DNA from 2 places in the Salinicola sp. LHM genome. Region 2 is predicted to be linked to the other one. Evidence: predicted binding sites of a transcription regulator. Region 2 holds the regulator's gene; the other holds the start of a gene.
The links. Region 2 encodes FliA, which starts transcription of late flagellar genes. Its sites were predicted from a motif close to CTAAAGTTNNNNNNNNNNCNGCCGATA; they were not measured.

Region 1 (15,513 bases), 250 kb from region 2:
GCCAGCTGGACCATCGGCACGGCCATGTCGCCGTCCACGACCCACCACCAGACGAGTCCCAGTATCAGCAGATGCAGAAACTGGTCGAGAAGGAAAAAGCGAACCCGGTGCGCCGGGGCGTAGCTCTTCAACGTATCGATCAGCCAGTGAGATGCGCCGATTCCCGAGGTGGCGATCAGTGCGGCGTGCACGCCGGTACCGAAAGCGAGCAACACGGCGAGGCTCAGCGACATGTGAATGCCGACGTGCCAGTAAAGCGATAGCGTGCGGAAATGGTGCTGCTGCTTCCGAGCCGCCCAGGTATCGCTCTGCAACAGAAAGTCGGCAATGGTGTGCGACAGCAGCAACGCCAACAGCAGCGACAGACTCGTCTCGTTCATGTCAGTGTCTCCAGGCGCTGCCGGTTGAACGCCAGAAAGTCACGGATCAGCGGCCAGCGTGCGGCACTCAGGCGCCGGTTGATCGTCGGTTGAGAACGACCTAGACGCCGGGCAAGTTCGCTTTGCGAATGGTCGGTCGTCAGATTGAAGCGAATCACTTCCGCGGCGTTATGGCTCCAGTGGCTGACGATGTCGTCGGCAAACCGGATCAGCAGGTCCAGTTCGGGTTGCGGGGTCGCCAGAAACAGCCCCAGGCGTCGATCGCCCTGGCTCAACGCATCCAGCCCCTGCCCGGAACGGATGAACGCTTCGCCATCGGCATCGATGAAATTCTCGAGCGTGGGCACCGTGCCCTCGCCGATACCGACCGCGATTCTTGCGTCCCACATCTGCTGTTTGGAAGGGGAGTGCTCGATCAGGCTGGCGCGCATGATCACGGCGGCGGCGAGCGAATCCCGCGACTCGGGAATCGCCACCTGGAACGCATCCCCCCGAAACCGGGTACCCACGGCGCCCAGTGACTGTCCGAGGCGTTCGATACCGGTATCTATTGCCCGCCGAAGCTTGCGCTTGTCGCTGATATCGCGCGACGCGACGATATCCCCGCTGAGCACGCCAATCACTGACATGAGGCTCCTCATCGATAGCCATTCATACGGCCATAACTATAGCCAAAAAAAGCTATTTTTGCGCTTATGCGCAAAAATCACTATAACCGCAATGGCGGTATCGGTAACGTCGATGAGGATAAGGTAAAGAAAGACTGTATTTATATACAGTATTCTGCTGTAAAGATTATTGTCTCAAAGATTGTTGTTTCAAAGATTGTTGTCTCGAACGGGTCATGCCGTGGATTCGATGGACGGCTGAGATCCCTCGAGCGTAGTGTCGGCCCCCATCAGCCTGGATGCCACCTGGTTTCTGCCCCGGGCCTTGCAGTCATAAAGCGCCTCATCGGCATGGGCGATCATGTCGTCGATATCGACCAGCAAGCCATGAGGGCTGGTGGCCACCCCGACGCTGACGGTGACCACGGAAGCCACCGAGGAATATTCGTGAGGAATGCCCAGCGCCTGAATCATGGCGCGCATGGCATCGGCCAGTGCCCAGGCTTCGTCCTTGTCGGCATTGATCAGCAGTACCAGGAACTCTTCGCCACCCAGGCGTACCACCACATCGGTTTCTCGACGGAAGGTGTCTTTCAGCACGCCAGCGATATCCACGAGGCATACATCGCCGGCCGGGTGGCCGTAGTGGTCGTTGAATGCCTTGAAGTGATCGACATCGATCATCATCGCCGACACCGTGCAGCTCAGGCGACGGCTGAGAGGGATGAGCACGTCGAGCTGGCTTTCCAGCATGCGCCGGTTGCCGAGTCCGGTCAGTGGATCGTTCAGCGTCTGTTCCAGCAGAGCGGCGTGGTCACTTCTCGACTCTTCGATCAGCTTCTGCAGGTTCCGCGTCAGCAAGCCCACGGCGTCGGAGCGGCGGGAAAGATCGAAGGGCATCTGCTGCGGCGTGTCGCGCGGCGTGTCGCGGAATTCATGCACAAAGCGCACGTGATCTGCCAGCCGCCTGACCGGGGCCAGCAGTCGAAGATTGAATAGCCAGAAACTGGCAACCAGGCCCGACAGCCCACTGAAGAGGCAGACCAGCACGGCAATCAAGAATGGCCCGCCGGCGCCAACCAGCCAAGCCGCGCCCAGCATCAACAGAGAGGAACCCAGCCAGATGCCAGCCAATTCCACTATCGTACGGGTCGATAAGCGACTTTTCTTTTTTGTCATGTCCTGAACCGATGTCCTGGTCATCGAAAACGCCTGGCGTCGTCAGACAGCCGGAAATCGAATCCATTCGTATGAAGCCTGAAGTGAAGCGAGTCTTCCGTTCAATAGCGACGGCAGGGCGGGAAATTGTAGCTCACTCTCGATACGCATAACCAATTAGATATCATTCATTTAGAGCACACTTATTCACCACTATTTGCTGCGGGGATCTCGGGTTTCGTGCTCCTCGGATAACGTCCCTCAGACTCCATAACGGCGATGGTTCTAATCGGGGCGTTTTCTCCTTGCAAAGCGGGATGGAGATGACGTAAATAACGGGACCGGCAACCGATAAAAGAAACGCCAACTTTGCGATGCCGGAAGGTCGATATTACGCTAAGTCATTAACGAGCCGGGAGTTAAATAAATACTGGTAATCCCTGCGCTTTAAAAAACCTCTCGCTAAGACTTGAAAGTTTTTAAATATCCGCAATAATGCACACGCTTAAACCTACCCGCAACGGACCAACGAATGTCTCTACTTAGCGATTACGTCAAGAAAGAACAGCTCCTGAAGCAGCTTGAAGAAGAGCTGAAGCGAATGGAGGGTGATCAACGTCTGAAGTCCGAGCTCGAGTTCAAGGAGAAACTCGAAGCTCTGATGGCGGAGTATGGCAAGACGACGCGTGACGTCATTGAATTGTTGAACCCGAAAGCTGACAACGCTCAGCCCGCTGCTGCGCAGACCGGATCGGCCGGTAGCCGCCGCAAGCGCAAGCTCAAGATTTACAAGAACCCCAACACCGGGGAAGTCGTCGAGACACGTGGCGGCAATCACAAGACCTTGAAGGCTTGGAAAGACGAACACGGCAGCGATACCGTCGAGTCCTGGGTCGTCAGGACGGAAGACTAAGCGCCTTTTCCTTTTTTCATGCGCTTGGGCGCTTTTTCATGCGCTTGGTCAAAACAAAACCCTCCGCCGAGATACAACGGCGGAGGGTTTCGTATTTAGCGGCTCTCGAACCTCAAGCGAACCTCAAGCCTTGGAGCTGATGCCGCCGAAGCCGTTGTGGCGCGACTCGCCCTTGGGGCCGTAGACGCTGCCCCCGATGGCACGATTCAGAAAATCGATGGCCTGTTGATTGTGCTCCAGCCGTGTGGAGATGATGTGGCCATTGAGGCGATTGGTCCGACGGACCCGCTCTGCCAGTTCTCGAATCCGCTGCCAGGTTTCCTGCCTGTCCAGTGACTGGGCAAACTGCTCCGCACCGCGGCTCCCCATGCCGAATCCTTGCGATTGCTGATGCTCTCGCCGGAGACTCTCGATTTGATCGAGGTCATTCAACTGCTGTTGCTTCAGCGCTGCCAGCTCACCGAGACGTTCCCCGTCGGCCCTGCCAGCGCCGAGACAGCCGGCCTCCGCATCGAGTGTTTCCACGAGCCTTTCCAACAAGGCATGTTGTTCGGCAATCAATTCAGCTGGCGTCATGCAGAATTCCTGGCACTGGGCCTGAAGTCAGGGATTATTGCTCACCCAGCATATGACGAACGCTCTGGATCAGACCGTCGGCAATCTTGCTGGTATCGAGTTCGAGCCGGCCTTCGGAGATCGCCTGGCGGATATCGTTGACACGGGCAGTGTCGATGTCTCCGCTCTCGTCGCCCCGCGGGATCTGGCTCAGCGTCGTCCTGGAACCGGCCGTCGTCTTGGCGGCTCCCAGCGACTCCGCGCTTTTGCGCTGCTCGGCGGCCTCGTTCTGGGTCGGGCGAGTCAGCGGTTGCGTTTGATCGATTTTCAAGGTCATTACCTCATGGCTGGATGCACAATCACGTACTTGCTTACGTTATCGGCAAGGCCAGCGGAAGCTGAACGAAATTCGAACAGAGATTTGTTAAAAAAATTATCTGGACGGCTCACAGGTCGACGCGCAGCCGATCCTGTCCCGTCACTCTTCCCTGTAGAATCTGATCATCCTCCGTCTTGAGGCGAATGGTGCTGCCTAATTCACCGTTATCCAGCGCCTCGACGCTGCGACTGATGCGAAACCCCTGGCCCACGGCGGTCAGTACGACCGTATCACCGCGTTTCACCATCCACGGCTTTCTGATCATGTTGTCGGTCAGCGTCGCTCCGGTCGGGATGCGTCGCGTGGCAACCCTGCCGACCGCCTGGTCGAGATCATCGAGGTAGCCGCGGCGCAGGCGGGAAATATCCGCCTCCTGCCAATCCAGCATCGTCGCATCGATCCGTTGACCGGGATCAATCGGCTGGAGTGCGACCAGGTGGCGAACTATCGCCGAAACCGTGGCCTGCAGATAGCGCGTCCGGCTGCCGTCGCTGTCGCAATGAACACCTACCGTAACCCGGCCCTGAGGCACTCCGGGGCGAGGCAGGAAGGGTTGCGGTGTCGCGCAGTCGCCGAGATCGACGTCGCTTTCCCGAATATCGATCGTCACCTGGTCGCCGAGAGAGGCAGTGCGCTCCTTCAGGAACTGACGCACGCTGGCGACGACGGCGTCGGAGGGTTCATCCGCCGATGCCGCGCGGGCGATCGAGGGAAGCGGCAGCAACGATAGCGCGAAAAGCAGCGCCATCAGCGTGACGGCGCCGGCTCGGAACACGAGCTGGCGGGACGGTCGATGTTTCAACCGGTTTCGCGGAAACGCTTCAGTCGGGTCGGCACGCATGTCACGGAGCTCGGGCTGTTCGCGGGTCTCGGCGGGGCGGTTCTGGAAATCCGAACCAGATCATGGATCCGGGCCGGGGCGTCCCGACATGGCAAGCCGGTGGACGCAATCCCCCACATTGGAAAACGATTGTAGGCGTGCTCGCCATCGAGCATTGATGAAAATGGCGCGCAATTGACGGTCTGTTTACGGGTTTGAATCGCGCCGCCCGCCGCTATTCTCCATCCTGTCAATTTTCCAGCGAACGCCATCCGAGGTGCACGGCATGTTCGACAAGTTGGATAACGCGCTGCGCTTCCAGCAGGAGGCCATCAATCTGCGCGCAGAACGTCAGCAGGTGCTGGCCAACAATATCGCCAATGCCGATACGCCCAACTTCAAGGCGCGGGATTTCGATTTCCGCGCAGAGTTGGATCGGGTCATGGAGCAGGGGCGCAGCGAGGGCTCCGGCGGGCTGTCGCTGGCTCGGACATCCGCTCGACACATTCCGGGGCAGGCGTCAGGCGGGTCGGGTGTTCAGGACCTGCTCTACCGCATTCCCGATCAGCCGAGCCTCGATGGCAATACGGTCGATATGGATCGGGAGCGCTCGGCCTTTGCCGACAACTCGCTCCGCTATCAGGCGGACGTCACTTTCGTCAGCCGCAAGATCCAGGGGCTGAAGAAAGCCATGCAGCCGGAGTAACACGATGTCCATGTTCAGTGTATTCGATATTTCCGGTTCGGCGCTGTCGGCCAATTCGCAGCGCATGAACGTTACCGCGAGCAACCTCGCCAATGCCGATAGCGTCGCCGGGCCGGACGGAGAGCCCTACCACGCCAGGCAGGTCATGTTCCAGGCGCTGAGCCAGCAGGGCGGCGGCACGGGCGGCGTTCGCGTCACCGGCGTGGTCGAGGACGACGTCGCGCCGATGCGCATGGAGTACCGCCCGGGGCATCCGCTGGCCGACGAGCAGGGCTATGTGCAGATGCCCAATGTCGACCCGGTCAACGAGATGGTCGACATGATCGCAGCCTCCCGCTCTTACCAAGCCAACGTCGAGGTCATGAATACCGCCAAGACGCTGATGACCAAAACTCTCACCATCGGCGAAGGCTGATCGGTGTCGGGCCACATCAAGGAGATGTCATGTCCAGTCCGGTGATCGGTAGCAGTACGCTAGCCAATATCAATGACACGGCCGCCAGCAGTGCCACTACGGGAATGGAATCCGGCAGCGAGCTCAATGATCGCTTCATGACGCTGCTGGTTACCCAACTGAAGAATCAGGACCCGACCAGTCCGATGGAAAACTCGGACATGACCGCGCAACTGGCGCAGATCAGTACCGTCAGTGGTATCGAAAAGCTCAATGACAGCCTTACCAGAATCAACGACCAGATCGATGCGGGGCAGGCCCTGCAGGCGACGGCGTTGATCGGGCAGGGCGTCATGGTGCCGGGCAACGAGGTTCTGGTGGGGGCGACCGATGACACGGGAGGTGTTGTCGCGACGCCGATCGGCGTGAATCTGGACAGCGCCGTCGAGGATCTGCAGATCGATATTCGCGGTCCCAGCGGCGAGATCATCGACAGCTTCTCCACCGGTCCGCTCGAGGCCGGCGTGCACAGCTTCAGCTGGGATGGTCAGTTGGCCGATGGTTCCAAGGCCTCCACCGACAGTATCTATACCGCCTCTCTGACGGCGACGGTGGGAGACGAGACATACGCACCGGCAGCCCTGAATTACGCCCTGGTCAATGGCGTGATCCAGGATGCCAGTGGACCGCAACTGGACTTGGGACCTGCTCGGGATCCCGTGGCGCTCTCGGAAGTGCGTCAGATTCTCTGAGCAAAAGCATTGACGACACGAAACCGCTTGAGCGTACGCAACCGATAAACGTAGGGGATGAATCATGGGCTTTTCACAGGCATTGAGCGGCGTCAACGCCGCTTCCCAGCAGCTGGATGTCATCGGCAACAACATTTCCAACTCGCAGACCAAAGGCTTCAAGAGCGGCTCGGTGCAGTTCTCCGACGTCTTCGCCAACAGCGCCGTCGGCCTGGGTACCCGGGTTTCCGGCATTCTGCAGGACTTCAGCAGCGGCAGCCTGGAAGCCACCGGGCGCAACCTGGATATCGCCATCGCCGGTGATGGCTTCCTGCGCTTCCAGCAGGAAGGCCAGGTGGGCTACTCGCGTAACGGCCAGTTGACGATGACCGCGGACGGCTACCTGGAAAATGCCCAGGGTGCGCGGCTGATGGGATACGGGCTGGCCGATGCCACCGACGTCAACTCCGGTGTCGTTACCGGCGGCCAGCCGGGCGTGCTCAACATCCCGGCGGCCGACATGCCGGCCAGCGCGACGGGCGCCACCGGCACCGGCATCAACATCCTGCTCAACCTGGATTCCGCCACGGTCGCCGACGATACCTCGACGGCAACGCTCTACAACAGCCTGACTGCGAAGAACGCCGAAGATACGACTGCGCAGACCCCGATCGCCTACAACTACTCCACCAGTTTCACCGTCTACGATTCCCAGGGCGCGCAGCATAACGCAACGCTCTATTTCCAGAAATCCAGTGTTGACGACAACACCTGGACTGCACGTACGGCGCTCGATGGTGTGCTGACGGCGGATGACCCCGCGCTGACTCTGGAGTTCGACAATTCCGGCAAGCTCGCAACCATTAACGGCGAATTGACAACGGACAATCCGGTCAACTGGCCCGATCTGACGTTCACTGACAATGAGCTAGGCACTGGTGTCCAGGAGATCAACGCCACTTTCAACATGGCGGGCAGCACGCAGTTCGCCGGTGACTCCACCGTCAAGAGCCTGGCACAGGATGGCTATTCCGCCGGTGCGCTGGTCGGCATCAGCTTCGCTGACGACGGCACCATCGTCGGTAACTATTCCAACGAGAAGACCGTCGATCTTGGCCAGATTGCCCTGGCCACCTTCCGTAATCCCGAGGGTTTGACGCCTTCCGGCGACAACCTGTTCGCGGCGACGGCGGCTTCCGGTAACGAACTGCTGGGCATTGCAGGTACCGGCACGCTGGGCTCGATCGAGTCCGAAACGTTGGAGGCCTCCAACGTCGATCTGACGCAGGAGCTGGTCAACCTGATCATTGCGCAGCGCAACTACCAGGCCAACACCAACTCGATCCGTACCCAGTCCGAAGTCATGGATCAGATTGCGCAGCTGCGCTGATAATTCTGTCGCCAACAGCATTGGCGTTGCCGGTCGCGAGTCGGCCGGCAACGATCCCGCTTCGATAGGCCGGGTTCGATAGATACGATTTCGGCAAGCACTGTTTCAATAGCCACGGTTTCGAAAGGCGCCGATATGAAAGGCGCCGATATGAAAGGCATAGGGCATGGATAGAATTCTCTACACCGCCGGCGGTGGCGCGAGCCAGACGATGGCGCAGCAATCGGTGGTCAACAACAATCTGGCCAACGTCAGCACGCCCGGGTTTCGCGGCGAGCTGATGGCGTTTCGTGCCGTGCCGGTGGAAGGCGAGGCGCGCCTGCCGACCCGCGTTGCCTCGATGATGACGACGCCGGGCGCCGATTTCACGCCGGGCACCATCAGTACCACCGGGCGCAGTCTCGATGTTGCGCTGCAGGGCGACGATACCTGGCTGGCGGTGCAGTCGCCGAACGGCGGCGAAGCCTATACTCGCCGTGGCGACCTCCAGGTCGATTCCACCGGCCTGCTGACATCGCTCGGCAACCCGGTGCTCTCCGACAACGGCCAGGCCATCGTCGTACCGTTGGGGGGCGACGTGACGATCGCGCCGGATGGTTCGATCAGCGTGCTCGAGCCGGGCCAGAACCCGGATGCGATCGCGCCGTTGGCGCGTCTCAAGATGGTCGCGCCGGGGAACGACAATCTGGTGCGTGGCGAAGACGGCCTGTTTCGGATGCCACCGGCCCAGGGGCAGGACGTGGCGGCGCCGATCCCGGCCGACGATACCCTGCGTCTGGTTCCCGGGGCGCTCGAAGGCAGCAATGTCACCGCCACCGACGCCATGATTTCGATGATCGACAGCGCTCGACGTTACGACATGCATATGAAGGTGATCGAAAGCGCGGACGAGAACGAACAACGCGCCAACAGCCTGCTTTCTCTGACCAGTTGACCCTGACCAGTTGACCCTGACCAGCTGAGGCTGGCCGCTGGCTGGCTTACCGACAATGAGGTTTTGTCATGATCAAGTCTTTATGGACGGCCAAGACCGGCCTGGAATCGCAGCAGGTCAAGCTGGATGTGATTTCCAACAACCTGGCCAACGTCTCGACCAACGGTTTCAAGCGGTCTCGCGCCGTCTTCGAAGATCTGCTGTACCAGAACGTGCGTCAGCCCGGTGCGCAATCTTCGGTGGTCGATACGCTGCCATCCGGCATGCAGGTCGGTACGGGCGTGCGTCCGGTCGCCACCGAGCGGCTGCACACCCAGGGCGGTCTGCAGAATACCGAGAACTCCCGCGATCTCGCGATCAACGGCAAGGGCTTCTTTGCCGTGCAGATGCCGGACGGCACCACGGGCTACACCCGTGACGGCAGCTTTCAGGTCAACGAGAACGGCCAGCTGGTGACGGCGGGCGGTTATCCGGTCGATCCACCGATCGTGATCCCGCAGAACGCGCTGTCGATCACTGTCAGCCAGGATGGCGTGGTTTCCGTGATGCAGCCGGGGACTTCCCAGAGCAACGAGGTGGGGCAGATCATGCTCTCCACGTTCATCAACCCGACGGGGCTGCAGAGCATCGGCCAGAACCTGTACCTGGAAACCGACGCCTCTGGTCCGCGTAACGATCTCAACCCCGGTCTGGATGGGGCCGGCGTGCTCTATCAGGGATACGTCGAGACTTCCAACGTCAATGTGGTGGAAGAGATGGTCAGCATGATCGAGACGCAGCGCGCCTACGAGATCAACAGCAAGGCCGTCGAAACATCCGATCAGATGCTCCAGCGTCTGACACAGCTATAAACCGGGGAAGGCGCGTGTTGCTGACCGCAGAATTGTCCACGATGTGGCGCAGGGTATTGATGCTGACCGGCCTCTGTCTGGTGCTGATCGTGGCTGGCTGTGCCCAGATTCCGCGCCACTCCGTGGTCGAGAATTCGTCCCCGGTGGAAATACCGTCGACACCGCCGACGCAGGCCAACGGCTCGATCTATCAGGCGCGCTTCGGCTTCCAGCCACTGTTCGAGGACCGCCGTCCGCGTCAGATCGGGGACATCATCACCATCGTGCTCGACGAACAGGTCAGTGCCAGCAAGAGCTCGGCGGCGAATGCGTCACGAGACGGTTCGGCGACGTTCACGCCGACGCTGGTGCCGGACCCTCTCGATAAACTGAGCGACTATGGCATGGACCTCGAAGGCGAGAACATCTTCAACGGTTCGGGGGGCGCCAATGCCAACAACACCTTTACCGGGACGATTACCGTGACCGTCTATGATCTGCTGGCCAACGGCAACCTGAAGGTTCGCGGGGAAAAGCAGATCGCGATCAACCAGGGCACCGAATATATCCGGTTCTCCGGCGTGATCAATCCACGCGCGATCAGCGGTTCCAACACCGTGCAGTCGACGCAGGTCGCCGACGCCCGTATCGAATATGTCGGTGATGGCTATATCAACGAAGCGCAGACCATGGGTTGGCTGCAGCGCTTCTTCCTCAACATTTCGCCGTTCTGATGCCTATGTCCGCTCTGTTTCGTTCATTCCAGTTGCGTCGCTCGCCGTTGGCCAGAGCGCTTCTGTTCCTGGCGATCCTGCTGTTCAGTCTGGGCGCCCAGGCGCAGCGCATTCAGGATCTGGCCAATTTCGCCGGCGTACGTGACAACCAGCTGGTCGGCTATGGCCTGGTGGTCGGTCTCGACGGAACGGGTGACCAGACCACTCAGGCGCCGTTCACGGGGCAGAGCATCACCAACCTGCTATCGCAGCTGGGCGTCACGGTGCCCGCGGGCACCAACATGCAGCTGCGCAACGTGGCGGCCGTCATGGTGACCGCCAGACTGCCGCCGTTCTCCCGCCAGGGGCAGGAGATCGATATCACCGTGTCATCGATGGGCAACGCCGACAGCCTGCGCGGCGGCACGCTGCTGATGACTCCGTTGAAGGGGGCGGACGGTCGCGTCTACGCGCTGGCTCAAGGCAACGTCTACGTCGGCGGCGCCGGGGCGGAAGCGGCGGGCAGCAGTGTTTCCGTCAATCACCTGGCCGCGGGCCGTATTCCCGGAGGCGGTCTCGTCGAGCAGGAAGTGCCGATGCGACTGGGCGACGCCAGTGGCACGCTGGATCTGTTCCTCAAGAATGCCGACTTCGAGAATGCCCGACGCATGGTCGCGGCGATCAATCAGGAGTTCGGCGCGCCGGTCGCCGCCGCGCTCGACGGACGCACGGTGCAGTTGAAGCTGCCGGCCAACGACAATGATCGCGTCACCTTTCTGGCTCGCGTGCAGGGAGTGAACGTCACTACCGAGCGTGGCCCGTCCAAGGTAATCGTCAATGCGCGTACCGGCTCGGTGGTGCTGTCGGACACCGTCACGCTCAATCGTGCCGCGGTGGCCCACGGCAACCTGTCGATCGTCATCGATTCCAATCCCCAGGTCAGTCAGCCCAATGCGCTGGCTGGTGGCAACACGACGGTCGTTCCCAACGCCGACATCACCGTACAGCAGGAGGGCGGTGCGCTGCAGATGGTTCAGACCAGTGCCGATCTGATGGATGTGGTCAACGCGCTGAACGCATTGGGCGCCTCTCCCCAGGATCTGATGTCGATTCTCCAGGCGTTGAAGTCCGCGGGATCGCTCAACGCCGAGCTGGATATCATCTGATGGCGATCACCAACGATCTTTCGGGGCAGTTTGCGCTCGACGTCCAGAGCGTGCAGAAGCTCAAGTACAGTGCGGCCAACTCGCCGCAGGGGAGTCTCAGGGAAGCATCGCGCCAGTTCGAGGCCGTGTTCCTGCAGATGATGCTCAAGAGCATGCGCGATGCCAGCCCCCAGTCCGGTCTACTACATAGCAATCAGATGGACATGATGCGCTCGATGCAGGATCAGCAGTGGGCGCAGCAGCTGGCGGGCAAGGGGCTGGGGCTTGCCGATCAGCTGGTGGCGCAGCTCGAGGGTAGCGGCCTGCCGGGCACCTCGGCACTGCCCGCCGCCTCGGGCGCTACGGGGGACGATGCCTCGGCCCTGATCGCCGGCATTCCGCGGGGTACGCCACGGCTGTTGCATGGTGGCCTTCGCACGCCGGGATTTGCGCCGGATCTGTCACGGCATGAGATTGCCAGCGCTGCCACGGCCAACGGCTCGTCATCGACATCGACATCGACATCGACATCGACATTGATGGGAGACGAGGCCGACGATCGTCCGGCGCACGTCCGCGCCTTCCTCGACAGTCTGGCAGGTCCGGCCAGGCAGGCGGAACAGTCCTCGGGCGTGCCGGCCGAGCTGATTCTGGCCCAGGCCGCGCTCGAGACCGGCTGGGGGCAGCGGGAGATTCCCACCGCCAGCGGCGGCAACAGCCACAATCTCTTCGGTATCAAGGCCGGACAGTCCTGGCAGGGCGACACCACGGCTATCACCACCACCGAGTATGTCGACGGGCGGCCGGTCAAGATGGTCGATCGCTTCCGCGTCTATGACTCCTATACCGATGCCTTCAACGATTACGCCAGGTTGATCGGCGACAACCCTCGCTATCAGGGGGTCGTGGCGGCTTCGACACCCGACCAGGCGGCTCAGGCGTTGCAGCAGGGCGGTTATGCCACGGATCCACGCTATGCCGAGAAGCTTCGCGGCATCATGGCGCAGTTGGGCACGCTAGAAGCCGGGGCAGGTCGCGATCTGCTGGCGACTGCGAGTAATGCCGGCAATCCGTTCGGCCCCGACGATCTGCCCACGGCGATTTTCTGATCGGCGTTAACAATTGGTTGCGAAATCGCTGTCTGAAGGGGTCAAGAAGCGGCTTTCGCGGCCGATAAAAATCATAACCTTGCACGGACATCGCCAGCATCGTCATGGCGTTTCACGGGATAGCGATATGAGCCTGTTTTCGATTGGCCTTAGCGGTTTGAGCGCGGCGCAGAATGCGCTCTCGACGACCAGCAACAACATCAGCAACGTCTACACCGATGGCTATAGCCGACAGTTGACGCTGCTGGGACAGAACAGCAGCGGCGAGGGTGGCGGTTCCGGCGTCAGCGTCGACGGCATCCAGCGCCAGTACAACAGCTATATCAGTTCGCAGCTCAATCAGGTCAATAGCCGCGAGTCGGCCCTGGAAACCTACCAGAGCCAGGTCAACCAGATCGACGATCTGCTGGCGGACAGCGATTCCGGTCTGACCACGTTGATGCAGAATTTCTTCTCCAGCCTCGAGGATCTGACCGGTGCGCCTTCGGACGCAGCCGCGCGCGAAGGGGTATTGGGCAGCGCTCGCAGCATGGTCGCACAGTTCCGTGCTTACGATGGCTATCTCAGCGACATGCGTGAGGGCATCAACGGCCAGATTGGCGACGTGGTCACCCAGGTCAACAATCTCAGCGACCAGATTGCCGATCTCAACAAGCAGGTGACGCTGGCCCGTGCCAGAAGCGGCGAGGAGCCCAACGCACTGCTGGATCAACGCGACAAGCTGGTCAGTGATCTCGGCGAGCTGGTCGACGTCAACGTGCAGGTCCAGGATGGTTCGACCTACCAGGTATCGCTATCCAACGGCACGCCGCTGGTCGCCGGCAACAAGTCCTTCGATCTCGTCGCCGTCAAGAGCGATGAAGATCCTTCCAATATCACGATCGCCTACGAAGATGGTGCCGGCTCGCGTTCGCCACTCAAGGAATCCGTCATTCAAGGCGGTGAACTGGGTGGATTGTTGAGCTTTCGTAGCGAAACCCTCGACAGCGTTCAGAACCAGCTCGGTCAGTTGGCGGTGACCTTGGGGGGAAGCTTCAACGCCTTGCAGGAGCAGGGATTTGATCTTGATGGCTTGGAGGGGGAGGACTTCTTTTCGCTGGGTTCACCTACGGTCTATGCTAGCGGCGATAACGCCGGTACGGCGGAGATGGAAATCCGGTTCACCGGGGACGATCCCGTCGACGTCGATGCGGGTGAGTTACGTGATTACAGTGGCGTCAGCAGCGACGATTACCGTCTCACATACCAGGGAGGAGATGAGTATCTTTTAGAAAATCTTTCCACTGGCGAGGACAGCACCATCGAGCTGAATGATGATGGTGAGTTGGTTTTTGGCGGAGTTACGCTGACACCTTCTTTGGATACTCCTGCCGAAGGGGATACGTTCCTGGTCCAACCGACGCGCAATGCGGCCGCCGGTTTCGATCTCGCGTTGAGCGATACCAGCCAGATCGCCGCTTCGGAAAGCGGTGACTCCGGTGACAACCGCAATGCCTTGGCGTTACTCGACCTGCAGAATCAGAAGCTAGTTGGCGGTAGTGCGACCTTCAGTGGCGGCTACGCTTCGCTGGTCAGCGATGTGGGCAACCGGGCGGCCATCACCGAGGCCAACCTGACGACCCAGCAGGGGCTGAGCGATCAGCTTTACGCTTACCAGCAGGCCGACTCGGGCGTGAACCTGGACGAAGAGTACGCCAACCTGATGCGATATCAGCAGTATTATTCGGCCAATGCCAAGGTCATCGAAGCGGGTTCGGCCATCCTGGATACGATTTTGGGGCTGCGCGCTTGAGAGCTGTCGAAGCGCCGTTTTTGAATAATCATTGAGTGCACCTGATCGGGTGCCTTGGAGGAGAGAGCCGTGCGTGTCAGCACCGTGATGATGTTTGAGCGCAGTGTCAGCTCGATGAACCGCCAGCAGGGCGCTTTCATGGAAGTCGGCGAGCAGATCGCTTCCGGCAAGCGTGTGGTGCGTCCTTCCGACGACCCACAGGCTGCATCGCGGGCGGTCGGGGTATCGCAATCGTTGGCCACCAATGCCCAGCAGAGCGACAGCCGGGTGACGGTGCGCAACTCGCTGAGCCAGGAAGAGAGCGTTCTCGACAGTGTTTCCGATGCTCTGACGAGAGCCAAGGAGCTCATGATCCAGGCCGGCAATGGCACGCTGAGCGACGCCGACCGCCAGTCCCAGGCGTCGGAGCTGCGTGGCGTCTACGAGGCGCTGTTGGGGCAGGCCAACTCTACCGACGGTAACGGAAGCTATCTCTTCGGCGGTTACAAGGATAGTTCCGCGCCCTTCGTCAAGGTCGAGGATAATGACTCTGACCCCAAGAAGGTGTACGTAGAATACGATGGCTCCGGCGCGGTTCGCCAGCAGAAGGTCGACTCTTCTCGAATGATGGACGTCGGCAACACCGGGAAAGAGGTCTTCCAGAGCGTGGCGGCCGGCGCTGGTTACTTGGCCAAGGCTGGCGACGGCAATACTGGCACCTTGACCTTCACTGGCCCCCAGGTGACGGACACGACCGCCGATGGCTACGGCGACGAGTACGCTATTTCGTTCAGCGATAATGGTGACGGCACTTTCGGCTATACGATTAGCGGCCCGAGTGTCAGCAAGACAGGTACCTATGACGGCACCAGTGCCACTCTGGAATTCGGCGGCGTCCGTCTGACGCTGGAAGGAACGCCCGAGCCAAGTGATACGCTCGCGGTGGGCCCGGCTTCTGAGATGAAGCCCGACGTCTT
Region 2 (15,513 bases):
CGCATTCGGCGGTGATCCTGGTCGCCAATCCGGAACGCTTGCCGGCGCTGGAAACCGCACGCACCCGCGAGCTGCTGGAAAGCCATGGCCTGCACGTCGGTGCCGTGGTGATCAACAAGTGCCTGCCCGCCGAGGTCGACAGTCAATGGCTCGCCAACTGGCGCGAGGAACAACGCCCCTGGATCGAACATCTCGAGACGTCGTTCCCCGACCGCGAGCGCATACGCATCGACCACCAGCCTCATGCGCCCGCTTCCTGCGGCGACCTGGCGCCTCTCCAGGAGGCGCTGGGCGGGCTGGCCCCCTGGCATGCTCACGCCTGAAAGACAGGCCGCTAGTGCCGATCCATCTACCGTGCGCCGACCACGCTGTAGACCAGCCATGCGGTGTAGGCGACGAAACTGGCAAGCAGCAGAGCACCCTCCAGTCGATTGATCCGCCCCTGCCCCTTGATCCCGATGCCGAATACCAGCAGAGCCAGGGTCAGCGCGGCCATCACGGGCCAGTCCCGAACCAGCACTTCCGGATCGACGCCGATGGGTTGGATCACGCCGGCCAGCCCGACCACCGCCAGCGTATTGAACAGGTTGGATCCGACCACGTTGCCGATCACCAGATCGTGCTCGTTCTTGCGCACCGCGCTGATGGAAGAGGCAAGCTCCGGCAACGACGTGCCGATGGCGACCACAGTCAGGCCGATGACCAGATCGCTGACGCCGAACGCCTCGGCGATCGATACCGCGCCCCACACCAGAAAACGCGAACTGATGATCAGCAGTACCAGCCCGACCAGCGTCCAGGTCACGCTGCGCTTGAGCGACATGTTCTGCCCTGCGGCATCGGCCTCGACGTCGGTCTGCAAGGCATCCGTCCCCGGGCGGCGCGAGCGCCAGATGCTGTAGCCCAGGAAGCCACCCAGCAGCAACAGCAGGATGACGGCATCGATGCGTGAGATCACGCCATCGAAGAGACACCAAAGCGAAATCAACGTCATCACGCCGAGCACCGGCAGCTCCTGGCGAATGACCTGGGAATGCACGGTCAATGGGCTGATCAACGCCACCAGCCCCGCGATCAGGGCGATGTTGGTGATGTTGGAACCATAGGCATTACCCAAGGCCAGGCCGGGGTTCCCCTGGACAGCCGCCAGCGCCGAGACCATCAGTTCGGGCGCGGAGGTGCCGAAGCCGATCACCACCATGCCAATCAACAGCGGCGGCAGCCCGAGATGGCGAGCGGTGGCAGCCGCCCCATCCACGAAGCGATCCGCGCTCCATACCAGTACGACAAGACCGGCCACAATGGCCCCAAGCGCCATCCACACGTCGAGCTCCCCCTTTGACTATCAGTCGTCTTTATCAGTCGTCTCTATCAGACCCGGTCGACCTGACGGCCGAGCCTGTTCGTTTTGGTGCGTTCATCGCTTGGCGTCACCCCCGCCGATTCGCGGACGAACGAGCCAACGTTCGATTTTCTCGCCTCCTATTCTGCCGGACAAACACGGCAGAGAAACGAAATGGTGATTGTACTTCTTCGGCAAAGCCCTCATCACCTACTATAGTGTCCAAACGACTGAACTATCGGGTATTTTTTGGCGACGGCATTGCCGTCGAAACGGCCGCCGATAAACATGCATGCGCGTATGTATTCGAGTAAGATGGCCGTTTACGCAGCGCGACGCTTCCTCAATTCTGCTTCCGTGTTAGGTACTGCTTTGGCATCAGGCATCAACGACAACGGCACCGAAAAGGCGACTTTCCTGACGCCCCGGCGTACACGACGCCGTCTTCGCGCTTGTCACGAATGTGACTTGCTGGTCGCGTTGCCGCCGTTGCAACCCGGCCAGCGAGCCAGTTGCCCGCGCTGTGACCATACCTTGAGCCATCGCCATTTTCGTCCGGCCGAACGCAGCCTCGCGTTTGCCATCAGCGCCTTGATCGCGCTCGTGGCCGCGCTCTGCTTTCCATTCATCAGTTTCGAGGCACGCGGCGTCAGCAACGCCATCCAGCTCACCGACACCTCGGCAAGCCTGGTATCGTTGCACGAACCGTTCGTCGGCATTCTCGTACTGCTGACCATCGTCGTGCTGCCTGCCTTCTATCTGCTCGCCGTCATCTGGCTGCATCTCGGCTTGCTGCAACGTCGGCCGCTCCCGCGTAGCCACCGCATCGCGCGCGCGCTTTCGCACCTGGGGCCGTGGATGATGGCCGATGTCTTCGTGATCGGCACGCTGGTCAGCCTGATCAAGATCGCCGGCATGGCGTCGATCGATCTAGGACTGTCGTTCTGGTCATTCTGTGTCTACGCCCTGCTGCTGCTGCTGACCGCTCGCTCGATCGACACCGATTGGATGTGGTTTTCGCTGGCTGGAGAGCCGCTGGCGCCGGAGGGCTGTCGCCCCGGCCAGTCGGCGGCCGAGCAGGATCTCACCGGCTGCCCGACCTGCGGGCTGGTCACCCGGCTCAGCCACTTCGGCCGTGGCCGCTGTGCACGTTGTGGCGAGCCGTTGCGGTTTCGGAGCCCGCACAGCCTGCAGAAGACCTGGGCCCTGCTGATTGCGGCAACGCTGTGTTATATCCCGGCCAATCTCTATCCGATCATGACCACGACGTCGCTAGGCGACTCGACTCCCTCGACCATCATCGGCGGCGTGCTGATCTTTCTCGGCCATGGCGACTGGCCCATTGCCCTGATCATCTTTACCGCCAGCGTGGTGGTGCCGATCGGCAAGGTGTTCGCGCTGGCCTGGCTTTGTGTCACGGTCCGGCGCAGCGGGGAATCCCGCTTCAAGCACAAGCGCCAGACGCTCTACCGCATCACCGAGCTGATCGGCCGCTGGTCGATGATCGATGTCTTCGTGGTCGCCATTCTGGTCTCGCTGGTACACGCCGGATCACTGCTGTCGATCACGCCCGGGCCCGCGGCGCTGGCCTTTTCCGCCGTGGTCATCCTTACCATGCTGGCCGCCATCAGTTTCGATCCGCGTCTGATCTGGGACGCGCGCAACATGCAGCCTCCCATGCCGGCCGCGCTCAAGCGGCAATCTCCCTATTCGCCTGTCAAGGAAGTCGACGATGCCTGATTCGATGCAACGCGCCAAACGGGTGTCGCAGTCGCGGCTCTCCCCGATCTGGATAGTGCCGCTGCTGGCCGCCCTGATTGGCGCCTGGATGGTCTGGGACAATTTCTCCAGCCGCGGGCCGCTGATCACCTTGAACATGAAGAATGCCGAGGGCATCGAGGCCGGCAAGACACAGATCAAGACGCGCAATGTCCAGGTCGGACACGTGGAGGCCGTGCGGCTGTCGGATGATCTGTCGCATACCGTCATCACTGCGCGCATGTCCAACGATGCGGCACGCATGCTCAACAGCGATACGCGCTTCTGGGTGGTCAAGCCGCGTATCGGGCGCGAAGGCATCAGCGGTCTGAACACCGTGCTCTCAGGGGCGTACATCCAGCTCGCGCCGGGCAAGAGCGAAGAATCCCAGGACAGCTTCGACGTTCTCGAACAGCCGCCGGTCGCGCCGCCCGACGCCCCGGGCCTACGCATCAATCTGGTGAGTCAGGTGGGCAACTCGCTCAGCGCCGGGGATCCCATCACCTATCAGGGCTATACCGTCGGTCGCGTCGAGAGTACCGATTTCGATCCTGACAAGCGGGAGATGCGCCACCGCATCTTCATTCAGGCGCCTTACGACAGTCTGGTTACCGATACCACGCGGTTCTGGAGCTCGTCAGGCATCGACGTGCAGCTCGATTCCGAGGGCGTCAACGTCAACCTGGACTCCTTCGAGACGCTGATCAGCGGTGGCGTGACCTTTGGCGTGCCGGAAGACATCACGCGTGGCAATCCCGCCAAGCAGGATGCGACCTATACGCTCTACAACAGCGAAGAGAGCGCGCGCGAAGGCACTTACGATCAGTACATCGAATACGTGCTGCTGGTCGACGATACCGTTCGTGGGCTCAGCCGCGGCGCGCCCGTCGAATATCGTGGTGTCCGGGTGGGTACCGTGGTCAGTGTTCCCTGGCACTTCACCGCGCCCCAACCCGATTCGTTGACCCAGTTCGCGATTCCGGTATTGGTTCGTATCGAACCGCAGCGCCTGGAAAGCAACGAGGATATCAATACGGATATCGACGACCAGGAGGTTCGGAACCGCTTCGAGACCATGTTCAAGGAGTACGGCCTGCGAGCCACGCTCAAGGCGGGCAACCTGCTGACGGGCGCGCTGTTCGTGGATCTCAACTTCAGCGACGACGCGCCTCCCTACGAGGCGATGACGTTCGACGGCAAGCCGGTGTTCCCGACCATTTCCGGCGGCTTCGCGCAGATCGAGCAGAAGGTTTCCAACCTGCTCGACAAGCTCAACGAACTGCAGGTCGAACCGATTCTCGATCGCCTGGACGAGACCATGCAGACCTCCCAGCAGACGCTCGAACAGGTGCGCCAGATCGCCGAGTCGGTCAATTCCATCGTCTCCGACCCCGCGACTCAGCAGTTGCCGGGCAACCTCAATGACACGTTGCAGGAACTGCAGAACACGCTGAATGGGTTCTCTGCCGGTTCTTCGGGGTATCGTCAGTTGAATGACACGCTCAAGCAGCTGGAGATGCTGACGCGGGATCTGCAGCCAGTCGCCAAGACCTTGAGCGAAAAACCCAACGCGCTGATTTTCGACCGTGAAGTTAAAACCGATCCCGTGCCGAGGGCTCCCCAATGATGAAGTCGTCCCTGCCCCGTTGGCGCCGAGTTGGCGCCACCGTCCTGCTGGCGATCGCCGCCGCGGCGTTTGCCGGCTGCGCCTCCCAGTCGACGCCGACCAACCGGTATACCTTGCCGAAGGCCGACAGTCCGCAGCAGGCGAGCGAACCTTCTCCGCAAGCGGCCACGCTGGCGGTCGGTCCTGTCGAGGTGGCCAGCTACCTCGACCAGGAAGGGATCGTCATGCAGACCAGCGATATCGAACTCAACGCGGCCAACCAGAACCTGTGGGCCGAGTCGCTGGGGCAGCAATTGACACGCCGTCTGCGGCAATCGCTGGCAGCGGATTTGCCGAATGTCGTGGTGCTGAATACCAGTCGCAGCGAAGCGGGCGCGCAACGACTGACGCTCAGTGTCGACCAGTTCCAGGGTCGTTATGACGGCCAGGCCGTGGCATCGGGGGAATGGCAGCTCCACGAGGGCAACGACCTGGTGGCACAGCGCCACTTCGCGGTCACGCAACCCTTGAGCGACGACGGCTATCCTGCCCTGGTGCGCACTCTCGGTGCCGTGTGGGACGACGTGGCGCGTCAGATCGCCGACGATATCCGCGCTGTCTCGACAACGTCGCCCGTCGCCGATTGAGCAACGCCAACGTCAAAGCGCCTATCGAACCTGCATGGCAACGTAGTCAGACATGTAGTCAGACAACGTCTGCCATGCCGGGCTCGATAGACGCTCGGGAGCCGCCGGGTGTTTCTGGCGTGGGCAGAGAGCCCGATCTCGATCGGGAGCCCAGAGGATGAGTGATTCAGGCGATCAGTGATTCAGACGGCTGCGCAGACGCGCTACCGCCTGGCTGTGCAACTGACAGACGCGGGATTCGCTGACGCCGAGCACGGCACCGATTTCCTTCAGATTGAGCTCTTCCTGGTAATAGAGCCCAAGCAACAGCTTTTCCCGCTCCGGCAAGGCATCGATCGCCGCCATCACGTTGGTACGGTTGTCCGCATCGAGCAGTGCCTCCAGCGGCGATGGCAGACTGCCTTCCGCAACCGTGGCGACGCCATTTTCGGTGTCGCTCTCGTCGTACGTCAGCAGAAAGCCATTGTTGGCATCGATCAGCAATTGATGGTAGTCGTCCCGGGATATGCCCATCTCCTGGGCGATCTCGCGTTCGTCCGGCGCCCGCCCCAACTGCTGCTCCAGCCGGCGCACGGCCTGATCCAGTGCCCGGGCGTTTCGCCGCACGCTGCGCGGCATCCAGTCACGACTACGCAGCTCATCGATCATCGCGCCGCGAATGCGCTGGTTGGCATAAGTCGAAAAGCTCGCGCCGTGCGAATTGTCGTAGCGCCCCATGGCGTCCAGTAGGCCGAGCATACCGGCCTGAACGAGATCATCGAGTTCCACGCTGGCGGGTAGGCGCACCTGAAGGGAGAGCGCGTGGCGTCTCACCATCGGCATGTACTGCTCAATCAATGCGTGCTGATCGATTTTGCCCTGTGCGGTATACATCGAATGGCCTCGTGCAAAACACCTTACGGTCATGGGACGCATGACCTATATCCCATTATGCCGCGCGGCCGCCGAGCCAAGACGGCAAACTGCCAGTTTTCCAGCGGCTATTTCGGCTGTTTGTCAGCGTCACTGACGGTAGTCGACGATCAGCTGGCCGCTGGAGATTACCCGGTTGCCATTGGCATGCTCTCCCGGTGGCAACAGGAAGCGCAGCCGGAATGGAAGGGACGCGGCCCGCCCCGCAAAGCGCTGCGTTTCCCCCCGCGCTCGAACCAGCGGTAGACAGAGCTGTCCATGGCAGAGCCAGGTCTTCAATGTCGGCGCTGGCGTATCGGTCTGGAAAACCCAGCGAACGTTCGTGATCTCGCCCTGTTCCGCTGACGGCGGCAGCGTGATCGGCGCACTTTCCAGGGGGCGCTCCGACACGACGATCGTCTGGCGCGGCAGCTGGCCTACCCAAGTGCTCTGGGCCGCCGAAGCCGGCGCGATCGCCCCCATGAAGACCATCACCCCGGTGGCGATCGCACCGACTAGCATGCAGGTGGCCTTTGAGCGCGCGCTCGGCGCCAGGGAAAACGCTCTTGATAAAGACGACGCCCTCGGCATCGCCGACAAGGCTCCCGTTCTCACCGACCGAAGATCGGCAGTCATGACGATGCCCCGATGGTCGTGGTAACACGCAAGGTGCGATCGTCGGGAATCTCAGCCTGGGAAAGCACGACCAGAGACTTGATCTGGCGGCGCAGGAAACGCGCCAGCAGCGCCCGCAGGCCGTGTTGAACGACCAATACGGTCGGCTCGTCCCGGCTCTGCTGCCGCTCCACCGCGGCGGCGGTCTGCTGCATCAGCGTTTCGGCCAGCCCCGGTTCGAGCGCGCCGCCGTTGTTGAGCGCTTGCGCCAGGACCTGCTCCAGGCGGGGCTCCAGCCCCATCACATGCATCGACTCTCGTCCCGGGAACCACTGTTGGGTGATTGCCCGGCCCAGCGCAACACGCACCAGCGCGGTCAACTCGTTGGCATCCGACTGCTGCGGCGCGTACTCCGCCAGCACGTCGAGAATCGTGTGCATGTCGCGGATCGGGACGTCTTCGGCAAGCAGGTTCTGCAGGATGCGTTGCAACGTCGTCAGCGCCAGCAGCTTGGGCACGACGTCTTCCACCAGCGATTTCTGCTGCTCCGCGACCTTGTCCAGCAGCTGCTGAACCTCGGCGCGTCCCAGCATGTCGCCGGCGTTTTCATGCAGCAGATGATTGAGATGCGTGGCGATCACGGTACTCGCGTCCACCACGGTATAGCCGTAGATCTGGGCTCGTTCCCGTTGCGCCGTATCGATCCAGTAGGCGGTCAGGCCAAATGCAGGATCCTGGGTGCGGGTGCCATCCAGCGTTCCGGAAACCTGGCCCGGGTCGATTGCCAGCCATTTGCCCGGGAATGCCTCTGCGCGACCGACTTCCACGCCTTTCAGGGTGATCACGTAGGTGTTGGGGCTGAGTTCGAGATTGTCGCGAATATGGACGACCGACGGCAGGAATCCGACATCCTGGGCGAACTTCTTGCGCACACTCTTGATGCGTCCCAGCAGCTCTCCCTGCTGGCGCTGGTCTACCAGCGGGATCAGGCGGTGCCCCACTTCCAGTCCCAGGGTATCGACCAGTTGCACGTCGTCCCAGCTCGCCTCCGGCGTTTCCTGTACCGCTGGGGGTGCCTTTTCTTCCACCGCGCGCACGGCCTTGACCTGCTCGCGCCGGGACATCCACCAGCCCAGCGATCCCAGGATCACGGCAAACAGCAGAAAGACGACGTTCGGCATGCCGGGGATCAGACCGAGCAACCCCATGACGCCAGCCGCGAGGAACATGACCCGCGGGTTATTGAAAAGCTGACTCAACAGCTGCTGACCGACGTCCTGGTCGGTATTGACGCGAGACACCGTGACGCCCGCCGCCGTCGAGATCACCAGCGCCGGAATCTGGGCGACCAGGCCGTCGCCCACGGTCAGCAATGTATAGGTCTTCACGGCTTCACCGAATGGCAGGCCATGCTGCGCCACACCGATCATCAACCCGCCGATCAGGTTGATCACCATGATCAGCAGGCCCGCCATGGCATCGCCGCGGACGAACTTGCTGGCACCGTCCATGGAGCCGTAGAACTCCGACTCCTGATTGATCTCGGTTCGCCGCCTGCGGGCCTCTTCCTCGCCGATCAGACCGGCGTTGAGGTCGGCATCGATCGCCATCTGCTTGCCGGGCATGGAGTCCAGGGTAAAACGCGCGCCCACTTCGGCGATTCGCCCGGCGCCCTTGGTGATGACCATGAAGTTGATCACCACCAGAATCAAAAATACCACCAGACCAACGGCGAAGTTGCCGCCGATCAGGAACTCGCCGAAGGCCTCGATCACCTTGCCCGCGGCATCGCCCCCTTCGTGGCCTTCCATCAGCACCACACGGGTGGATGCCACGTTCAGCGACAGTCGCAGCAGCGTCGAGAACAGCAGGACCGCCGGGAACGCCGCGAAGTCCAGCGGCTTTTCCGTGAACATGCTGACCAGCAGCACCATGATCGACAGCGCGATATTGAAGGTGAAAAAGAGATCGAGCGCGAATGGCGGTAACGGCAGGATCATCATGCTCAAGATCATGATGATCAGCACAGGGCCGGCCAGGATCTTGAACTGTGTGTCAGCCGGCCACTTGCGCTGACCGAACCACTGGGTGAGCGCGTTCATTCACTCTCCTTGGAAGAATCTGACGCCGCTTCATCTAGCGCTGGCGGCACGGGCAGGTCGCGAGGCGTTGGCGGCACATCGCCGCCGTCGGTTTCGACCTGTTTGAGACGGAAGGCCCAGGCCAGGACCTCGGCGACCGCCGTGTAGAGATCGCCAGGTATTTCCTGTTCCAGATCGACATGGTGATACAGCGCACGCGCCAGCGGCGGCGCTTCCAGTCGCGGTATGCGATTTTCGTCGCCCAGTTCCCTGATCTTGGCAGCGACGTGATCGGCCCCCTTGGCAACGACCCGAGGAGCGGACATGGAATCCTGCTGGTAGCTCAGCGCCACGGCATAGTGCGTCGGGTTGGTCACGATCACGTCGGCGGTCGGCACCTTGCTCATCATCCGACGCCTCGCCATGGCCTGCTGCTGAGAACGTATGCGACCCTTGACGTGCGGGTCGCCTTCGCTCTCCTTGTGTTCCTGGCGAATGTCCTCGCGGCTCATGCGCAGCTTCTTGTTGTGGCTCCATATCTGATAGGGAACGTCGATCAGGATGACCAGTATCAAAGAGGCCACGATGAGCGCACAGCCCACGGCCGCCAAGCGCATCGCCGTGGCCAGCGCCTGCTGGATCGGCATCTCCATGAGACCAAGCAGCGTACCGTGCTGCGACCAAAGATACGCCACGCCGACGCCACCAACCAGCACCGACTTGGCGATGGCCTTTGCCAGTTCCGCCAACGCCTGGGTCGAGAACATGCGCTTTAAACCCTTGAACGGGTTCAGCTTACCCAACTGCGGCTTGAGCGATTTCGCCGAGACCAGCCAGCCACCCAGCATCGTCGGCCCCAGGATCGCCGCGGTCGTGAACAACAGGAACAGGGGCAGCAACGCCAATAGCGTATGCTGCCCCAGCACCCAGACGTGGCTCAGCATCCGAGCGCTGTCGAATGCCAGCCCGTGATCGAAAAGGAAGGACTGCTCCATGACGAGGCTCAGCTCGTCATAGAGATTGTTGCCCATGACCCACAGGCCCAGTACACCGCTGACCAGCAACAGGAAGGTGGCGAGTTCACGTGACCTTGCGACCTGCCCCTCTTCTCGCGCTTTCTCGATTCGTCTGGGCGTCGCCGGTTCGGTCTTTTCCTGATCGCTGTCGTTCTGCTCGGCCAAGCGCGCACTCCGCCACGAAAGGGGATGGATACCTGGACGCTATTCTGCTTGGAGAGAAGGAATATCAAACGAAGAAATAGCAGGATGTACACCCTGCTATTTCGAGAGGCTAGCCATTTGCGAAGGCCGGGCAAGGTTCTGGTTGGCCGGGGTCAGAACCCGAGACTGTCCAGCAGGTCGTCGACCTGATCCTGGCTGCTGACGACATCGGGTGCCTGCGGGTTGACCTGAGGGCCGTTGAGCAGCGAATCGGGTTGATCGGCCACGCGATTGGTACGCTCACGACGCTCGGTTCCCTCGGGCGCATTATCGATCAGCACCTGGAGCAGCTGTTGCTCGATCTCGTGGATCACGTCCATCATCTTCTTGATGACCTGGCCGGTGAGATCCTGAAAATCCTGCGCCATCATGATCTCGAGCAGTTGGGCGTTGGTGGCGCTGGTCTGCTTTGGCACGTTCTGCAGATAGGAACGGGTGTCCTTGACCAGCGCCTTGGCCTCGTCGAGCGCCTTGGGTTCGGCAAACCACTCGTCCCAACGCTTGTCGAGCGCGATCGCTTCGCTCTCGAGCGCATTCTGCAGAGGCTGGGCATGATCAATGGCATTGAGTGCGCGTTCCGCCGCCTGTTCGGTCATCGAAGCGACGTAGCTGAGCCGGTCACGGGCATCGGGAATCGCCTGTGCCGCTTTTTCCACCTCTTTGTCGAGCCCCAGCTCTCGCATGTTCTCACGCAGCATACGAGTCAGGTGACCGATACGGCGAATCAAATCGTCGGGAGCCACGCCGTCCGCGCTACTGCCTTGAGGGTTGACACCACTCATGATCTAGCCTCCGTAAGCGTCACTTACCCAGTTTTTCGAAAATTTTGTTGAGCTTCTCCTCGAGCGTCGCTGCGGTAAACGGTTTGACAACGTAACCGTTGGCACCAGCCTGAGCAGCCGCAATGATGTTTTCCTTCTTGGCCTCGGCTGTCACCATCAGCACCGGCAATGAAGAAAGTTTGGGATCCTGACGGATCTCCTTGAGCATCTCCAGCCCATCGAGGTTGGGCATGTTCCAGTCAGAAACCACGAATTCGAATCCACCGGCTCGCAGCTTGGTCAATGCCTCCTGACCATCTTCGGCCTCCTCCACGTTTTCGAAGCCGAGTTCCTTAAGCAAGCTGCGCACGATACGTCGCATGGTCGGGAAGTCGTCCACGACCAGAATGCTCATGTTCTTGTCAGCCATATACCCTCCGGTTAATTCAATCTGGCTATTCGATTCACTTCGAAGCTTGATGCTTAAGAGCGTGCCGACGCACGCTCCCGAGGCTGTCTAGAACTCTTCCCACTCGTCCTGCTGCACCGTCATGGCGCTCTTTGAAGGTTTCCGCTCACTCGACTGTTGTGTCGTGGCTTGCGATGTCAAAGTCGCTGAACCGACGACCATCGTCCTGGCCGCTGAACCATGTGTTGGGGCTTGCGAACGATGGGACGTGTTCCCAGGCAAGCGGAAAGTCGCGACGACATCTTCCAGCCGCTGCGCCTGCTCTTCCAACGACGCGGAGGCACTCGAAGCCTCCTGGACCAGGGAGGCATTCTGCTGAGTAACCTGATCCATCTGCGTCACGGCCTGGCTAACCTGTTCGATGCCGTCGCTCTGCTCCTGCGACGCCGCGGAAATCTCGTCCATGATGTCGCTGACGCTCTTCACGGCCTGAACCACATCACGCATGGTGGTTTCGGCATTTCCGACCAGCTCGGAACCCTGCTCGATCTGCATGGTCGATGTGTGGATCAGCCCCTTGATTTCCTTGGCAGCCTCGGCGCTACGGCTGGCCAGGTTACGCACTTCACTGGCGACCACGGCGAAGCCGCGTCCCTGTTCGCCCGCACGCGCCGCTTCGACCGAGGCGTTCAAGGCCAAGATATTGGTCTGGAAGGCGATCGAATCGATCATGCCGATGATATCGGAGATTTGCTTGGAGCTTTCGGTGATGCCCTGCATGGTCTTGGAAACCTCCTTCATGACATCGCCGCCGCGTCCGGCCGTGGCCGAAGCATCGCTGGCCAGAGAGCTCGCTTGGCGCGCATTGTCGGCGTTCTGACGCACGGTGGAGGTCAACTCTTCCATGCTCGACGCGGTTTCCTCGAGCGAGGCGGCCTGTTGCTCGGTACGCGAGGACAGGTCGGCGTTCCCCGAGGCAATCTCGCGGGCTCCGCCATGAATCGAAGCGCTGGCGTCACGCACGGAAGTGACCGTACCCACCAGGCCGTGCTGCATGTCGCGCATGGCGTGAAACAAACGCCCGATTTCGTTCTTGCCACGCTCGGCGATATTATGCGAAAGATCTCCTTTGGCGATGTGCTCAAAGTGTTCGACCGCTTCATTGAGCGGCTTGACCACTGCGCGCACCAGCCCCATCCGCACGGCAATAGCCACGACAACGGCCAGTACCAGCAATATACTGGATAGAATTTCCATCAACTGACTGTTGTCGGCATCCGCCACGATGGCATTGTCGACACGCGCCTCGGCATATTGAATGAAGTCGCGCACGCTATCATCGAGATTATTCATCAACGGATTGATGCGCTGATCGTCTTCGGCGCGCACCGCATCCTTGCCTTCATTCATCTGGCGCTCGACCTCGTCGTGAAAGGCGACAAAGGCAGCATTGATACGTGTCGCATATTCTTCGCCGGTATCGGTCTTGGCCACCTCTTCGAACTGGTTGATACGTTCACCGGCCCTTTCAAGTGCGGACTCGATCTCGTTTTGAAGTTGTTGGGAGCGCTCGCCATCCCCGGCTTCCACCGCATTGCGATAGCTGGCCAGCAGCGCACGTGCACGCACCAGGTTGAGCGAGGCCCGGTTGACGGTATTGCTCTGCTCGAAGCCGATGGTACCGATGGTATCCAATGCCTCGGCGCTTTTTTGGTTGGAGTAGAACCCCAATGCGCTGATGATCGCGCACATGACGACCATGACGGTCAATGCGATCGTCAAGCTGGCCCTGACCGAAAGGTCGTTCAGCATTTTTCCCATGTCATCTCCTGATGAGTTCCCTGGCGTCGGTTGCGGTGGTTGAGTCGGTAATGAATATGGGTGGCCCGGATTTGTTGTCTAGGTCGAGGTCATACCCGCTGCGCGCGTCCGGCCAAGTGCATCTGCTGAACCAGGTGTCCTGCAATGTCATTCAGTGCAATGACCTCTGTGGCTCCGCCAAGCGCGATCGCTTCCTTGGGCATGCCGAATACCACGCAGCTCGCCTCGTCCTGCGCCACGGTATGGGCGCCGGCCTCGCGCATCTGGAGAAGCCCGGCGGCACCGTCACGCCCCATCCCGGTCAGGATGACACCCAGCGCGTTACGACCAGCGCAGGCGGCGGCGGACTGGAACAACACATCGACCGAGGGCCGGTGGCGGTTGACGGGAGGTCCGTCATCGAGCGCAATCACGTAGTTCGCTCCCGAGCGAGTCAGGCGCATGTGCCAGTCCCCCGGCGCGATATAGACATGCCCGGGCAGAACACGCTCACGGTCTTCGGCCTCCTTGACGGTGACCCGGCAAAGGCGATCGAGCCGCTCGGCGAAGGAGCGCGTGAAGCCTCCCGGCATATGTTGCGTAATCAACACCGCGGGACTGTTCGCCGGCAATGGCTCGATAACCTGGCGAATGGCTTCGGTCCCCCCCGTCGAGGCGCCGATAATGATGATCTTTTCGCTCGAGAGCATCGGAGCCTTCAACACCTCACGCGGTGCCGCCGGCTTGGCCAGAGCTCCTTGCCGACTTGGCCGGGCTTGCGCGGCAGCCCGGATCTTCTCGGCAATCATGCCGGCATATTCCAGCATGCCATCGCGGATCCCGACTTCCGGCTTGGCGACGAAATCGACGGCACCCAACTCCAACGCCCTCAGCGTGATTTCGGAACCCCGTTGCGTCAGCGAGGAAACCATCAGCACCGGCATCGGACGCAAACGCATCAGACGCTCGAGAAAATCCAGCCCGTCCATGCGCGGCATTTCGACATCCAGAGTCAGGACGTCGGGATTGTGCTTCTTGATCAGGTCCCGCGCTACCAGCGGATCCGGCGCCGTGGCAACCACGGTCATGTCCGGCTGGGCATCGATGATCTTGGTCATCAAGTCGCGAATGAGCGCCGAATCATCGACACAAAGTACTTTGATCTTCGGATTCACCGTTTCACTCCCTAGCGCGAGACGTCCGGCGTCGTTCGCGCCGACGGCGATGCCAACGTATAGATGGTCTGGCCTCTCAAGCGAAAAGCCTGACTCAGGAAGGAGAAATTCTCGGAGTGACCGGCAAACAGCAAGCCATCCGGTTTCATTTGGGATGCAAAGCGACGCAGGATATTCGTCTGTGTCTCTCTATCGAAATAAATCATGACGTTGCGGCAAAAAATGATGTCGAACGGGCCATTGATGGACCATGTTCCCGTGACCAGATTGAGCGGACGGTAATCGATCATGGCCGCCAGCTCGGGGCGCACCCGCGCCTTGCCGGCGCGGGCCCCGCTACCACGCTGAAAAAATTGCCGGCAACGGGCCTCACCGAGCTTCTCTACCACTTCCAGCGGATAGATACCGGCGCGAGCGACATTCAGCGCTTCGGTATCGATGTCCGTCGCCAGGATCTTGACCTGGGAGGCTGCAGCTCCCAGCGTCTCCCTCACCGTCATGGCCAGGGAATAAGGCTCTTCCCCGGTAGACGCACCGGCACACCAGATTTTGATGCCGGGCCCGCGCCGACGAACCTCTTCGGCCAACGCCGGGAAGTGATGGGCTTCACGGAAGAAAGCTGTCAGGTTCGTGGTCAAGGCGTTGGTAAAGGCTTCCCACTCCTTGGAATCTGACCGACGCTCGAGCCTGTCCAGATAATCGCTGAAACGATTCATGCCGTGCAGCCGCAGCCGTTTGGCCAGGCGGCTGTAGACCATTTCGCGCTTATTGTCCGCCATGACGATACCGGCACGGCGGTAGATCAGGTCTCGAACCCGCTCGAAATCGCGCGAAGTGAAATCGAGGTCTCGCGTGAAACCTGTGCCATTGTCACCGTTGCCACCCTGGGATCCGGGGCTCGAAAACATGGCTGCCTCGGTTTTCAAAATGCCTCCCACTCCTCATTGTCATCCGTCACCGCGCGACGACCGACCTCTGGTTGCTTGGCCAGGGGTTTTGCCGGCTTGGCTTTATGCTGCCTGTCGTCTGCATGCGCATCGGAGGCAGAGTTTCCGATTCGAATCACGCGCTCGTCACCGCTACCCGCCAGACGGAATACGGCAATGGACGAGGTCAGATGTTCGACGCTGGCCCGCAATTCGGCAGCCGTGGTTGCCGTGATTTGCACACGTTCGGCGTTCTGCTGGGTCACCTGATCCATTTGCGTG

Region 1: the regulator FliA is predicted to act here: its motif matches at 12,806-12,832, upstream of flgK (flagellar hook-associated protein FlgK).

Annotation. Positions count from the first base shown of each region.
Region 1 covers NZ_CP140261.1:2,245,009-2,260,521, reverse strand. Annotated here, with positions in the region: gene R5R73_RS10525 (DUF3307 domain-containing protein) at 1-380, opposite strand, end outside; gene R5R73_RS10520 (hypothetical protein) at 377-1,009, opposite strand; gene R5R73_RS10515 (sensor domain-containing diguanylate cyclase) at 1,223-2,122, opposite strand; gene R5R73_RS10510 (histone-like nucleoid-structuring protein, MvaT/MvaU family) at 2,679-3,059, shown strand; gene R5R73_RS10505 (flagella synthesis protein FlgN) at 3,183-3,635, opposite strand; gene flgM (flagellar biosynthesis anti-sigma factor FlgM) at 3,670-3,945, opposite strand; gene flgA (flagellar basal body P-ring formation chaperone FlgA) at 4,061-4,795, opposite strand; gene flgB (flagellar basal body rod protein FlgB) at 5,100-5,519, shown strand; gene flgC (flagellar basal body rod protein FlgC) at 5,524-5,934, shown strand; gene R5R73_RS10480 (flagellar hook assembly protein FlgD) at 5,964-6,665, shown strand; gene flgE (flagellar hook protein FlgE) at 6,730-8,034, shown strand; gene R5R73_RS10470 (flagellar basal body rod protein FlgF) at 8,201-8,968, shown strand; gene flgG (flagellar basal-body rod protein FlgG) at 9,037-9,819, shown strand; gene R5R73_RS10460 (flagellar basal body L-ring protein FlgH) at 9,861-10,532, shown strand; gene R5R73_RS10455 (flagellar basal body P-ring protein FlgI) at 10,538-11,677, shown strand; gene flgJ (flagellar assembly peptidoglycan hydrolase FlgJ) at 11,677-12,765, shown strand; gene flgK (flagellar hook-associated protein FlgK) at 12,893-14,557, shown strand; gene flgL (flagellar hook-associated protein FlgL) at 14,627-15,513, shown strand, end outside.
Region 2 covers NZ_CP140261.1:1,990,548-2,006,060, reverse strand. Annotated here, with positions in the region: gene R5R73_RS09280 (ArsA family ATPase) at 1-323, shown strand, start outside; gene R5R73_RS09275 (calcium/sodium antiporter) at 350-1,318, opposite strand; gene R5R73_RS09270 (PqiA/YebS family transporter subunit) at 1,715-3,082, shown strand; gene pqiB (intermembrane transport protein PqiB) at 3,075-4,727, shown strand; gene R5R73_RS09260 (PqiC family protein) at 4,724-5,353, shown strand; gene R5R73_RS09255 (RNA polymerase sigma factor FliA) at 5,528-6,226, opposite strand; gene R5R73_RS09250 (flagellar protein FlhE) at 6,356-6,766, opposite strand; gene flhA (flagellar biosynthesis protein FlhA) at 6,877-8,961, opposite strand; gene flhB (flagellar biosynthesis protein FlhB) at 8,958-10,121, opposite strand; gene cheZ (protein phosphatase CheZ) at 10,274-10,942, opposite strand; gene cheY (chemotaxis response regulator CheY) at 10,962-11,351, opposite strand; gene R5R73_RS09225 (methyl-accepting chemotaxis protein) at 11,439-13,151, opposite strand; gene R5R73_RS09220 (chemotaxis response regulator protein-glutamate methylesterase) at 13,241-14,305, opposite strand; gene R5R73_RS09215 (CheR family methyltransferase) at 14,317-15,213, opposite strand; gene R5R73_RS09210 (methyl-accepting chemotaxis protein) at 15,228-15,513, opposite strand, start outside.